DNA from 3 places in the Erwinia sp. TECH1 genome. Region 2 is predicted to be linked to each of the others. Evidence: predicted binding sites of a transcription regulator. Region 2 holds the regulator's gene; each other region holds the start of a gene.
The links. The regulator CRP, encoded in region 2, controls carbon source genes, mostly activating them, when cyclic AMP is high. The targets are predictions, from matches to a motif close to ATGTGANNNNNNTCACAT.

Region 1 (4,148 bases), 3.3 Mb from region 2:
CGAAAATACGCGGCCAGTTCCCGGCGCGCGTTTCCGTCACCGCCTGCGTCACCTGACGGGCAGCGTTGAGGATCAGCGCAAAGGCGAAGTCCGCCACGGCATGCTTGTTGGCGTCCGGCACGTTGGTAACGGTCACGCCGCGCGCCTTAGCCGCATCGAGATCGATGTTGTCCACGCCGACGCCGTGCTTGCAGACAATTTTCAGCTGCGGCGCCAGCGCCAGCAGCGCGTCGTCGACCTCGGTAAAGGCCACGATCATCGCCACCGTCTTGGCCAGATGCGGCATCAGCGCGTCCAGCGACGCGTCGGCGGGCAGCGTTATCAGCTCAAAGCCCTGCGCCTTCAGCGTGGCGATGGGCTGCGCGTCATATTTGGCAAACGAGGGCGAGGTACAGATCACTTTCATTTTGCTTGTCCTGGTCGAAGAGCGGGCGCGCCGCAAAATAAAGGGTCGACGAAGCGGGGCGCGGTCATTTTTGCCGCGTCGCCACGGTCGGGTTACCGGGTGTACTGATTAACAATCTGGCGAATACGCTGCTCTTCTTCGGCGCTGAAGCGCACGGCATAGCGGCTTTCGCCTACGTCATAGCCCATCAGCGCCACGGCTTTTTTCACCGCCGCTGGCGAGAAGGCGACGCTGTAAAGGTCGGTGCGCAGACCGGTCACGTTTTCCTGCGCGCGGCGCGACCCCTCGATATCGCCGTCGTTAAAACGCGCCCAGATGGCGTTGATCTCTTTCGGCGCGACGTTGGCCAGCCCGGAGATGCAGGCGGCGCAGCCGTCAACAAAGCCCTGATGGATCAGCGAGTCCGGGCCGTTCAGCACGCTGAAATTTTCCGTGCCCTGCGCCGCCTGCAAAAAGCCGCTCAGGCTCTCATAACTGCCCGCGCTGTCTTTGATGCCAACGATATTGGGATGCGCGGCCAGTTTGCGCACCGTCTGCGGCTGGAGCGTGTTGCCGGTGCGGGCCGGAATGTTATACAGAAAGACCGGCACCTCCAGCGCGTCGGCGACCGCCTCGTAATGGGCGATCAGCTCCTCCTGTTTTAGCGGCACGAAGTAAGGCGTGATAACCGAAACGGCATCCACGCCCAGTCTGGCGACCTGCTTGCCCAGGCGAATGGTTTCGCGGGTGGAGATTTCGCCCACGTGCGCCACCAGCGGCGCTTTGCCCGCGACTTCCTCCACGCAGGTGGCGGTGACCGCCAGCTTTTCCTGCTCGTTAAGCACAAAAAACTCGCCGTTGGTGCCGCCGCAAAAAATACCGTTGCCAGCGGCAAGCTGGCGCTGGATCTGCTGGCGCATCGCCTGCTCGCAGTAGTCGCCGTCAGCGGTAAAAGGGGTGACGATGGCGGTCAGTACGCCGGTGATTGTGTTCATCATGGCCTCATTATTCGTTTAGTGATTCAGGGTCGGAAACAGGGTCAGATAGACCTCGCGGACGTCGTCGGCGCTGACCGCACACGGCACGTTTTTCATCAGGCGCTGCACGTCCAGCGCGGCCTCGACCAGATAAGGCAGATGCTCAGCGTTGATGCCCAGCTCGTCCAGGCTGGCAGGCAGCTTCAGGCGCTTCACCAGCGCGGCGAAATAGTCAACCAGCGCCACGGACTTCGCTTCTTCGCTCAGCGAGGCGTCGGCGTCCGGCAGCAGGTCGTAAGCCTGGGCGAACTTGCTGACCGCCGCAGGACGGACAAAACGCATACACGGTGCCAGCAAAATGGCGTTCGCCACGCCGTGCGGCAGGTGATATTTGCCGCCCAGCGGATAGGACATGGCGTGCACCAGGTGCGTACCGGCATGGGCGATGGCCGCGCCGCCGTAATACGATGCCCAGAGCATATCCAGACGCGCCGCCAGGTTATCCGGCTCCGCAATCGTCTTTTCCAGGCTGGCGAACAGCTTTTTCATGCCGATCAGCGCGTAGTTGTCGCTGACCGGATTGGCGACGGTGGCGGTGAAGCACTCAATCAGATGGCAAAGCGCATCGATGCCGGTGGAAGAGGCGATATGCGCGGGCATACTGGTGGTCAGCTCGGGCGCCAGCACCACGTAATCCGGCAGCATCACCGGCGAGATAATGCCGACCTTGGTTTCTTTCTCCGGGATAGCGAGGATCGCGTTTGGCGTGGCTTCGGAACCCGTGCCTGCGGTCGTTGGGATCAACAGCGAGGCCGTGCGGCGCAGCGGTTTTTCACCGGCCAGCAGCGCTTCCAGCGAAGGCGCGTCCTCAACGCAGAGCACGGAAAGCAGTTTGGCGACGTCCAGCACGCTGCCGCCGCCGACGCCAGCCACCATATCCACCTTTTTCCCCGGCAGCGACGCCACTATCGCCGCCACGTCATGCTGGCTCGGCTCTGGCGGCACGCTGTCCACAATGCTCAGCGCCGCTCTGCTGCCAATCTGTTGGATCAGCGTTTGCACCGCCGGAATGCCGACAATGTTTTTATCCGTCACCAGCAGCACGTGCCGATGGTTTTGCAACAGATAGCCGATGTCGCTAAGCGCCTGGTAACCAGCAATCACGGTGCTGTTAATGGTCATAAGTCCTGTCCTGGCTGAGGGTGAATTGATTACATTTGGTCATTAACCTGCTCATTCGCGGCAGGCAGGAGGAATTTATAGGGCAAATTGATTTTGATTAATTTGACCGTGCTCACATATAATCAATTGTGATTGAATATAATCACTCCCAATGAAAACCGGCTTGTCGAACTTAGGGAGTGATGAAGATGCGCACAAAATGGAAGATGCCTGTGCTGGTGATTGCGGATGACTTTACCGGCGCGAACGATGCCGGGGTCGGGCTTGCCAACGTCGGCGCGCGGGTTCATGTGCTGTTTGATGCGGCCACGCCCACCGTGGAACAGGCCGATGCCTGGGTCGTCAATACCGACAGCCGGGCGACCAGCGCGGAACAGGCCGCCCGGCGTACCGCTGCGGCAATAGCGGGCAGAAGGGATGTGGCCCGCGACGGCTGGCTGTTTAAAAAAATCGACTCGACGCTGCGCGGCAATCCCGGCGCGGAAATCGAAGCGGCTTTGCTGGCAGGCGATAAACGCGTGGCGCTGATAGCGCCAGCGGTGCCCGCGCTGGGCCGTACCACCGTAGAAGGCTGCTGCTATATCGATGGCCGCCTGCTGACGGAAACGGAATATGCCAGCGATCCTAAAACGCCGGTAAGCAGTGCCAGCATAGCTGCGCGCCTTGGCGAGCAAACCACGCTGCCGGTTGGCCTGATCCCGCTGTCGGCGCAGGCGGATCTGCGAGAGCGGATCGAAGCGGCTATTGCTGACGGCAAGCGGCTGATCGTGCTGGATGCGCAAACGGACGCCGATCTGCAACGCATCATGCAGGCGGCGGACGAGCTGGACGAGCGCCCTTTGCTGGTGGGTGCCGCCGGGCTGAGCGACGCGCTGGGCAGGCGGCTGACGAGGCTGGCGCCGGGCGGGACGGCAGGCTCGCCCGCTCCGGTAAACGCCGGGCTGGCGGTTATAGGCTCGATGAGTGAAGTCGCGCAGCGGCAGATAACGCAGCTGATGCAGCAAAAGGCAATCCGGCTGATCGATGTGGATATCAGTCAGCTTTTTAGCGGCGGCGCGCCGGGACAGCGCTGGCGACAGGCGGTGACGGAGGCGCTACAGCAGGGCCGACACTGCGTGATCCGCACCTGCCAGCAGGCGGAGCAGCGTCAGGCTATCGCCTCGCTGTGCGAACGGCTCGATCTCAGCCGCCAGCAGCTTGGCGAACAGATTTGCGCTTATCTGGCGGAACTGACCGCCGACGTGCTGCGCGACGTTACGCCTTCAGCGCTTTATCTCTCCGGCGGCGACGTGGCGATAGCGGTGGCGCGCGGGCTGGGCGCGCAGGGCTTTCAGATTTCAGGGCAGGTGGCGGGCTGCGTGCCTTACGGCCATCTGCTGCAAGGTAACGACAACCTGCTGGTGCTTACCAAGGCTGGCGGTTTTGGTGATGAAAACACCCTGGTAGAAGTTTTTCGTTTTATTGAGGAGAAGGCGAGTGAGTAAAATTATTGCGGTTACCATGGGCGATCCGGCGGGTATTGGCCCGGAAATAATCATCAAATCCCTGGCGGAGGGCGAGCTTTCCGGCGCGCCTGCGGTGGTAGTGGGCTGCGCCAGCACGCT
Region 2 (4,148 bases):
GCGCCTGGTTAACGCGCATACGCTGCCAGGCAAGCTTCTGCGGACTCTCTTCGTCCCCCAGCAGTTTCTGGAGCGCTTCCTGATAGGTTTCCAGCGCGTCGTGCGCATTCTGCCGCAGCAGGCCGCTTTGCCACTGCGGCCACAGCCAGATCATCCCGGCAAAGGCGATCAGGCAGCCCATCAGCGTATCCAGCAGGCGCGGCAGCAGAAAGTCGGCGCCGTTCAGCGACAGCAGCTGAAGCGAATATACCGCCGTCACGGTAAAGCCGATCGTCGCCAGGCCGTAATATTTGCGGATCACCAGATAGCCCGCCAGCGTCAGCGTCAGCATCACCAGCAGCACAGCCGATTCCGGCACCTGAAAGCGTAGCGTCAGCGCGGCCACCACCAGCCCGCCCAGCGTGCCCAGCGCACGGTGCTGAATACGTACCCTGGTCGCGCTGTAGCCGTTCTGGCTGACAAACATCACCGTCATCAGCAGCCAGTAAGGCTTGGGCAGATTAAACGAGAGCGCCAGGGTGCTGGCGAAAGCGAGCATAACCGCAAACCTGGCGGCGGTGCGCAGCGCGGCGGATTTCAGCGACAGATAGCTTCTGATGGCAGATAGCAGCGGCAGTCGTTTCTGACGATCCGCCATCAGATCGCGCTGGTAAAGCGGACGCTGGGTACGCAGCACGCGGGCGATACGGCTGAAATGCCAGGCGCAAAAGTTGCCGACCGGGTTGGCGGGATGCTGGCGGGCAATTTTTTCCAGCGCCTGCAGCTGTTTATCCATGCTGAAACGTGTCGGCAGACGGTGATAGAGAATATCGTCCGCCAGCTCGCGCAGCCTGGCCGCAATGGTCTGCGCGTTCCAGCGGATCACCGCCTCGGCATGGCTCTGCTCCACCAGTTTCTGCACCTCTTCCGGCTGATGCAGGCTGACAGCGATATGCTCCTGCAAATCCAGCGCAACCTGAAAAGCGCGGGTCAACCGCTTATGGTGATTATCGTTGCTGGCGGCCAGCATGTGCATTTGCTGATAGCAGGTATTGATAAGGTCGACCGCTTTTTGCTGGCGAGCCAGCAGCGGCGGCAGCGTTTTTTCCGGGTCGGCAAGCTGCGTCAGCAGGCTGTATTTGGCCTCGCAGTAGCCGGCCAGCTCGCGATAAAGCAGGCTGAGCGTTTCCCGCATCGGCTGCTCTTTCCACAGCCAGAACCAGAACCAGTTAAAGAGGCCGTACCAGACCGTGCCCAGGATATAAAGCGACGGCGGCTGCCAGATGGGCATCCGACCGGCCAGGCTCAGGGTAAAGATGCCGGCAATCAGCGCGCCGGGCAGCAGTCTGCCATGCAGCGGGCTGATTTCGCCGGTCACGCCCAGCAGCATGGCCATGGAAAACAGGATAATGGGCAGGGGAACGGCATAGTCGCCAAGATACTGCACCAGAAAGCTGCTGAAGGCGAAAAGGCCGCCGCCGATCAGCAGACGTTTAAAGAAGCGTTTATGGGGCGTATCCAGACCGGCGATATTGCAGCAGGCCGGCACCAGCGAGAACAGCAGGCCGTTTTGCAAATTGCCCAGCAGCCAGCCGACGGCGACGGGCAGGCAAAGCACCAGCGTCTGCCGCAGGGCGTAGTTAACTTCGGGATGGTAGATGAGTCGGCGCCACATTGCTTTGTACCCGCTGAAAAGGCGCAACGAAGGCATTGCGCCATGCAATCAGAGCGGTTTAGCGTGTACCGTAGACCACGATGGTTTTACCGTGTGCGGAGATCAGATTCTGATCTTCCAGCATCTTCAGAATACGGCCGACGGTTTCGCGCGAGCAGCCGACGATCTGGCCAATCTCCTGGCGGGTAATTTTGATCTGCATCCCATCCGGGTGGGTCATAGCGTCCGGCTGTTTGGCCAGATTCAATAGCGTTTGCGCGATGCGACCTGTCACATCGAGGAAAGCTAAATTGCCCACTTTCTCGGAGGTAACCTGCAGGCGGCGCGCCATCTGTGAAGAGAGACGCATCAGAATATCCGGGTTGACCTGGATCAGCTGGCGAAACTTCTTATAGGAGATTTCCGCCACTTCACAGGCCGTTTTTGCCCGCACCCATGCGCTGCGCTCCTGGCCTTCTTCAAACAGGCCAAGCTCGCCGATAAAATCGCCCTGGTTAAGGTAAGACAGGATCATCTCTTTACCTTCTTCATCCTTGATGAGCACCGCTACCGCGCCTTTGACGATGTAGTAAAGGGTTTCTGCTTTCTCACCCTGGTGGATCAGCGTGCTTTTGGATGGATACTTATGAATATGGCAATGTGACAGGAACCATTCAAGTGTCGGGTCTGTTTGCGGTTTGCCGAGAACCATTCGCTGTTATCCTCTGTTGTTATCGTGCCTAAATACAGGGGCAGAGTTCCCTGACAGGCGTTGAAATAGTCAAGCGCTTCCCATGCAGGAAAGTTATTCGGCTCTCTGTTGAGTGCCGGGCTCGTTATGTCGTCCCGTTTCGTCTGGTCTGTAGAGTACTGACGAAATACAGCCTTGTTTGTAGCACAGCTTTGCATGGGTGTCTTCTGTTGTCTCGCTTCAGCATAGCGGGAAATCTGCCGCGCTGCTGTTTTAGTTGCCTTAAGCCGACCGCGGCTTAACTAAATGAATTAGAGGAGTTTGTTATGCAAGCGAGCGTCAAATGGGTGGAAGGGCTGACCTTTTTGGGAGGATCCTCATCGGGCCATCAGATCGTGATGGACGGCAACGCGGGCGATAAAGCGCCCAGCCCGATGGAAATGCTGCTGATGGCGGCAGGCGGCTGTAGCGCGGCGGAAGTGGTTGCCATTCTGCAAAAAGGGCGTTTCACGGTAGACAACTGCGAGGTGAAGCTGACGTCAACCCGGCGCGAGAAGCCGCCGCGCCTGTTTACCCGCATCAACCTGCATTTTATTGTCAGCGGCAGCGGGCTGACGGATAAGGCGCTGGCGCGCGCGGTCAGCCTTGCGGTCGGGAAATATTGCCCGGTCGCGCTGATGCTGGGTAAGGGCGTGACCCTTACCCATAGCCATGAGATGGGCGTTACTTGATAGCTTTGCCTTCCATCAGGCGCTTGACCAGCGGCCCCATAATCAGCTCCATCGCCAGGCCCATTTTGCCGCCCGGCACCACCAGCGTGTTGATATGGGAGATAAAAGAGCCTTGCAGCATCGCCAGCAGATAGGGGAAGTCAATCTGTTCCAGCGCCTGGAAATGGATAACCACGAAGCTCTCGTCGAGCGAAGGAATGCCGCGCGCGGCAAAAGGGTTGGACGTATCCACGGTAGGGACACGCTGAAAGTTAATATGGGTGCGGGAAAATTGTGGCGTAATGAAGTTAATATAATCGTCCATTGAGCGCACCACGGAATCCATCACCGCCTCGCGTGAATGACCGCGTTCGCTGGTATCGCGGATCATTTTTTGGATCCACTCCAGGTTGACGATAGGCACCACGCCCACCAGCAGATCGACATGCTGCGAGACATTGTTCTGCGGCGTCACCACGCCGCCGTGCAGCCCTTCGTAAAACAGCACGTCGGTGGGTTCCGGCAGCGGCTGCCACGGCGTAAAAGTGCCGGGCACCTGGTTCCAGGGCACCGCTTCGTCATAGGTGTGCAGATATTTTCTGGACTGGCCGCTGCCGCTGCGGCCATATTCCGCGAAGGTTTGCTCCAGCAGCGAAAAATCGTTGGCCTCCGGGCCGAAATAGCTGATATGGCGGCCCATATCACGCGCTTTGCGGATCGCCATATCCATTTCGGGACGGGTATAGCGATGGAAGCTGTCGCCTTCCACTTCCGCCGCGTGCAGGTTCAGCTGCTGAAAAATTTTGCGGAAGGCCAGGCTGGTGGTGGTGGTGCCCGCGCCGCTGGAACCGGTCACGGCAATCACTGGATGTATGGCGGACATAAACGAGTTTCCTGTGAACGTTATTCCGCCATTGTTATCACGTTTTGCTATAGCCTGTCATCTTCTGCCCAGGGGTGAGCGCGCGGCAGAGGTTATGCAATAAAGCCAAGCGCGAACAGCGGTTTAGCTGTCAGGGAAACGAGATCGCCGTCTTCCGACTAGCTAAGCGGTAAGAAGAACACGGCGTCGCCGATAGGCTTTTGCCCCCTCAGCGGGAGGCGTTAACGGATC
Region 3 (4,148 bases), 1.2 Mb from region 2:
GCTCTTCTGCACCAGCTTGCTCTGGAAGCTGAGCAGGTTTGGCTGCTTGTCGGTGAGCAGGCCGAAGCGATCCACCATAAAGACGCGCGCGCGGGCTTCTTCGTCGCTCAGACCTTCTGATTTCATCTGCGCGATAATCTGCTCGGCGATGCCGCAGCCGGCAGACCCCGCGCCCAAAAACACTACTTTCTGCTCGCTCATTTTGCTGCCTGCTGCGCGGCTGGCGGCGATCAGCGTGCCCAGCGTGACGGCGGCGGTGCCCTGGATATCGTCATTAAAGCAGCAGACTTCATCGCGATAGCGCTCCAGCAGCGGCATGGCGTTTTTCTGCGCGAAATCCTCAAACTGCAGCAGCACGTTTGGCCAGCGGCTTTTTACCGCCTGGATAAATTCATTAACGAAGTTATCGTACTCTTCGCCGGTGATACGCGGATGACGCCAGCCCATATAGAGCGGATCGTTCAGCAGCTGCTGGTTGTTGGTGCCGACGTCCAGCACCACCGGCAGCGTATAGGCCGGGCTGATGCCGCCGCAGGCGGTATACAGCGACAGCTTGCCGATAGGAATGCCCATGCCGCCGATGCCCTGATCGCCCAGGCCAAGAATACGCTCGCCGTCGGTGACTACGATGACCTTCACGTTCTGCTTGGTGGCGTTTTGCAGCATATCTTCAATGCTGGCGCGGTTCGGATAGGAGATAAACAGCCCGCGCGCGCGACGATAGATTTCAGAAAAGTGTTCACAGGCCGCGCCGACGGTCGGGGTATAGATAATCGGCATCATCTCTTCAAGATGATTATCCAGCAGGCGGTAGAACAGCGTTTCGTTGGTGTCCTGAATGTTGCGCAGATAAACGTGCTTGTCGTTGGCGTTTTTGAAATCCTGAAACTGACGCCAGGCGCGCTGGGCCTGCTCTTCAATGGTTTCCACCGTCTCGGGCAGCAGACCGTTCAGGTTAAAGTCATTGCGTTCTTCTATAGAGAAGGCGCTGCCCTTATTCAACAGCGGAAATTCCAGCAGGATAGGGCCAGCGTAGGGAATGTAGAGAGGGCGTTTACTTTCGTAGTCGAGTTCCATGTAATCAATGCTCACTGGGATCGGTAGTGGCCCAATCCTAAAATAATTCATCCGAAAGTACAGCATTTGTTAACAGCTTATAACAAATGCGGGCACTTTTTTGGCAATAAAAAGCCAGCCGGCAGCGGGGCTTGCGGGCTGGCGAAGCGGATCAGCGCAGCGGCACGGTTTGCAACGTCGCGCAGCCCAGCGCCTGAAGCGTCGCGGCGGTTGCCTGTCGCTGGATAAGGCGGGCATCGGGCGCTTCCGCCAGCACGGCGCGCTGAATTTGCAGCACGTCGTAGCCTGCAAGGTTCAGCAGGATCAGCGCGGCCTGCAGCGGCGGCAGGCTTGGGTTAAAGGCGGCGTTTTCCGCATAGCTGCCGGCAAAAATCGCGCCGTCGGCCATTTGCAGCGCCACGCCGCTTAACGCCTGCGAGTAAGGCGCATGGCTGCGGTTAGCCGCCTCAAGCGCGGCCCTGACCAGCGCGTCGCCGGTAATGGTCAGGCCGTGATCGACCTCGTCCAGCAGCAGCGTCTCAATCGCTAAATCGCGCGGGCCGAAAGCATCTGGCAGGTAATCGCCCAGCGTCGCCGGTTCGCGTCCCGGCAGATGAATGCGCAGCGCGGTGCCGCTGTTCAGCTCGTTCATAAACTGGCGGCAGTGGCCGCAGGGCGTGTAGTTGACGGTAATCGCCTCAAGACCTTTTTCGCCGCGCAGCCAGGCATGGGTTACCGCGCTCTGTTCGGCGTGGACGGTTTGCTGCATGGTCGCGCCGGAAAACTCCATGTTTGCGCCAAAATAGAGATGGCCGCTGCGGCCCAGCGCCAGCGCGCCGACGTTAAAGCGCGACAGCGGCGCGACGGCACAGGCGGCCGCCAGCGGCAGCAGCGCAAAGGTAAGTTCGCGGTTGTCCAGACCGGTTTCGGTTCTGATGGCGGCCATTTGTTCTGGGGTAAAAAAAGCGGGAAAGGTGTCGGTCAGCAAAGGCTGCAACGCCGCCTGCAGCGGGGAAGGCAGCGCGGCGAAAGCCGCTTGAAAACGTGGTTGCATAGTGGCTTCTCTTGCATAAGTGGCCGCTTATTCTGGCGGGCAGCCAGGCTAATGTATGTGATTATAATCACACAGATTATGCAATTTATGAAAGAGAACCACAAAATGCGCGACGCATCGCAAGTTTTATCGCCAGAAATGCATCAGTAGCGGAAAAAGAAACGGTGCCAGCAGCGAAGTGATAATGCCGCAGATCACCAGCGCCAGCGAGCTGTAGGCGCCTTCCTGGTAATCCAGCTCCGAGCAGCGCGCCGTACCCAGCGCGTGAGAAGCGTTGCCGATCGCCAGACCGCGCGAGGCCTTGCTGCGGATCTTCAGCAGGTTAAGCAGCATATGACCGAAAACCGCGCCGAGTACGCCCGCAATCAGCACGCAAATGGCGCTGATGGCCGGAATGCCGCCCAGCGTGGCGGAAACCGCCATGGCAATCGGCGTGGTCACGGATTTAGGCATAATAGTCGCCGCTATCTGCGGCGTGGCGCCCATCCACAGCGCGATAGCCGTACCGGAAATCATCGCCGTCATGCTGCCGATAAAGCAGACGCCGATAATTGACTTCCAGCGCGCGCGGATCTGATGCATCTGTTCATACAGCGGCAGCGCCAGCGCCACCACGGCGGGCTGCAACAGCTGGTTCAGGATCGCGCTGCCCTGAAAATAGCGGGCGTAGGGCATCTGCATCAGCAGCAGCAGCGGAATGATGACCGCCATGGAGATCAGCAACGGATTGAGCAGGGAAATTTTCACCTTCGCCGCCACCCGGCGAGCGCCGAAAAAGACCAGCATGGTCAGCGGCAGAGACCACCAGATATCACTCATCGCCTGTTCCTTTCACTTTGCCATGCAGCTGGTGCGAAGCCAGCCCCACGGTCAGCAAAACAATAAAGGTGCTGACCACGCAGGAAACCACTATCGGGCCGAACTGCGCGCTGAGCAGGTCGGTATAGCTCATCACGCCGACGCTGATCGGCACAAACAGCAGCGCCATATAGCGGATCAGGAGCAGGCTGCCGGGCCTGATCCAGTCGGGTGGAACCAGTTGAAAAGCCAGCAGAAAAAACAGGATCAGCATACCGATAATGCTGCCCGGGATCGTGACCGGCAGCAGCAGCCCCAGCGCGTTTCCGGCATAGAGGCAGAGATAGATAATCAGAAAGGCGCGCAGATAGCGCCAGAGGATCAACAGTACGGTACGCATGATAAGCTCCGGTTTTGCAACGCATTAATCATACGATCGGCAGGAGATTTGTGCCAGAGATCACAGTGGGCCGCAAAAAAACGGGCGAATCGCTTCGCCCGTCTCCGTTGCTTATTTCACCTGCATTCCCGGCTGAGCGCCGCTGTCCGGCGACAGCAGGAAGATCTCTTTGCCGCCAGGGCCGGCGGCCATCACCATACCTTCCGAGATGCCGAAGCGCATCTTACGCGGCGCCAGGTTAGCCACCATCATGGTCAGGCGGCCTACCAGCACCGACGGATCCGGATAGGCGGTACGAATGCCGGAGAAAATGTTGCGGGTTTCGCCGCCCAGATCCAGCGTCAGGCGCAGCAGCTTATCGGAGCCTTCGACAAACTCGGCGTTCTGGATCAGCGCGATACGCATATCCACTTTGGCAAAGTCGTCAAACGTAATGGTTTCCTGAATCGGATCGTCCGCCAGCGGGCCGGTCAGCGCCGGTTTGTTCGCCGCCGCCGCGTCCTCTTTCGAGGCCTCGATCAGCGCGTTGACCTTGTCCATCTCGACGCGGTTGTACAGCGCTTTAAAGGCGGAAAGCGTGTGATCGCGCAGCGGCTGCGCAATACCGTCCCAGCTCAGCTCCTGGTTCAGGAAGGCTTCGGCGCGCTCGCTCAGCGAAGGCAGCACCGGCTTCAGCCAGGTCATCAGCACGCGGAACATATTGATGCCCATTGAGCAGATCGCCTGCAGGTCGGCATCGCGGCCTTCCTGCTTCGCCACCACCCACGGCGCCTGCTCGTCAACGTAGCGGTTCGCTACGTCCGCCATCGCCATGATTTCACGCACCGCACGGCCAAACTC

Region 1: ACVWZ0_RS05085 (iron-containing alcohol dehydrogenase) is a predicted target of CRP. The motif match lies at 2,645-2,662, and genes of this name have one in related genera.
Region 3: cdd (cytidine deaminase) is a predicted target of CRP. The motif match lies at 2,166-2,183, and genes of this name have one in related genera.

The regions. Positions count from the first base shown of each region.
Region 1 is NZ_JBSRZK010000001.1:1,108,493-1,112,640, forward strand. It holds gene ACVWZ0_RS05075 (phosphoglycerate dehydrogenase) at 1-406, opposite strand, end outside; gene ACVWZ0_RS05080 (dihydrodipicolinate synthase family protein) at 499-1,383, opposite strand; gene ACVWZ0_RS05085 (iron-containing alcohol dehydrogenase) at 1,399-2,544, opposite strand; gene dtnK (D-threonate kinase) at 2,733-4,028, shown strand; gene ACVWZ0_RS05095 (D-threonate 4-phosphate dehydrogenase) at 4,021-4,148, shown strand, end outside.
Region 2 is NZ_JBSRZK010000001.1:4,365,735-4,369,882, reverse strand. It holds gene ACVWZ0_RS20595 (YccS/YhfK family putative transporter) at 1-1,654, opposite strand, end outside; gene crp (cAMP-activated global transcriptional regulator CRP) at 1,713-2,345, opposite strand; gene ACVWZ0_RS20585 (OsmC family protein) at 2,651-3,055, shown strand; gene ACVWZ0_RS20580 (phosphoribulokinase) at 3,048-3,917, opposite strand; gene ACVWZ0_RS20575 (YheU family protein) at 4,139-4,148, opposite strand, start outside.
Region 3 is NZ_JBSRZK010000001.1:3,177,229-3,181,376, reverse strand. It holds gene ACVWZ0_RS14975 (NAD-dependent malic enzyme) at 1-1,077, opposite strand, end outside; gene cdd (cytidine deaminase) at 1,229-2,110, opposite strand; gene ACVWZ0_RS14965 (CidB/LrgB family autolysis modulator) at 2,237-2,929, opposite strand; gene ACVWZ0_RS14960 (CidA/LrgA family protein) at 2,922-3,308, opposite strand; gene metG (methionine--tRNA ligase) at 3,420-4,148, opposite strand, start outside.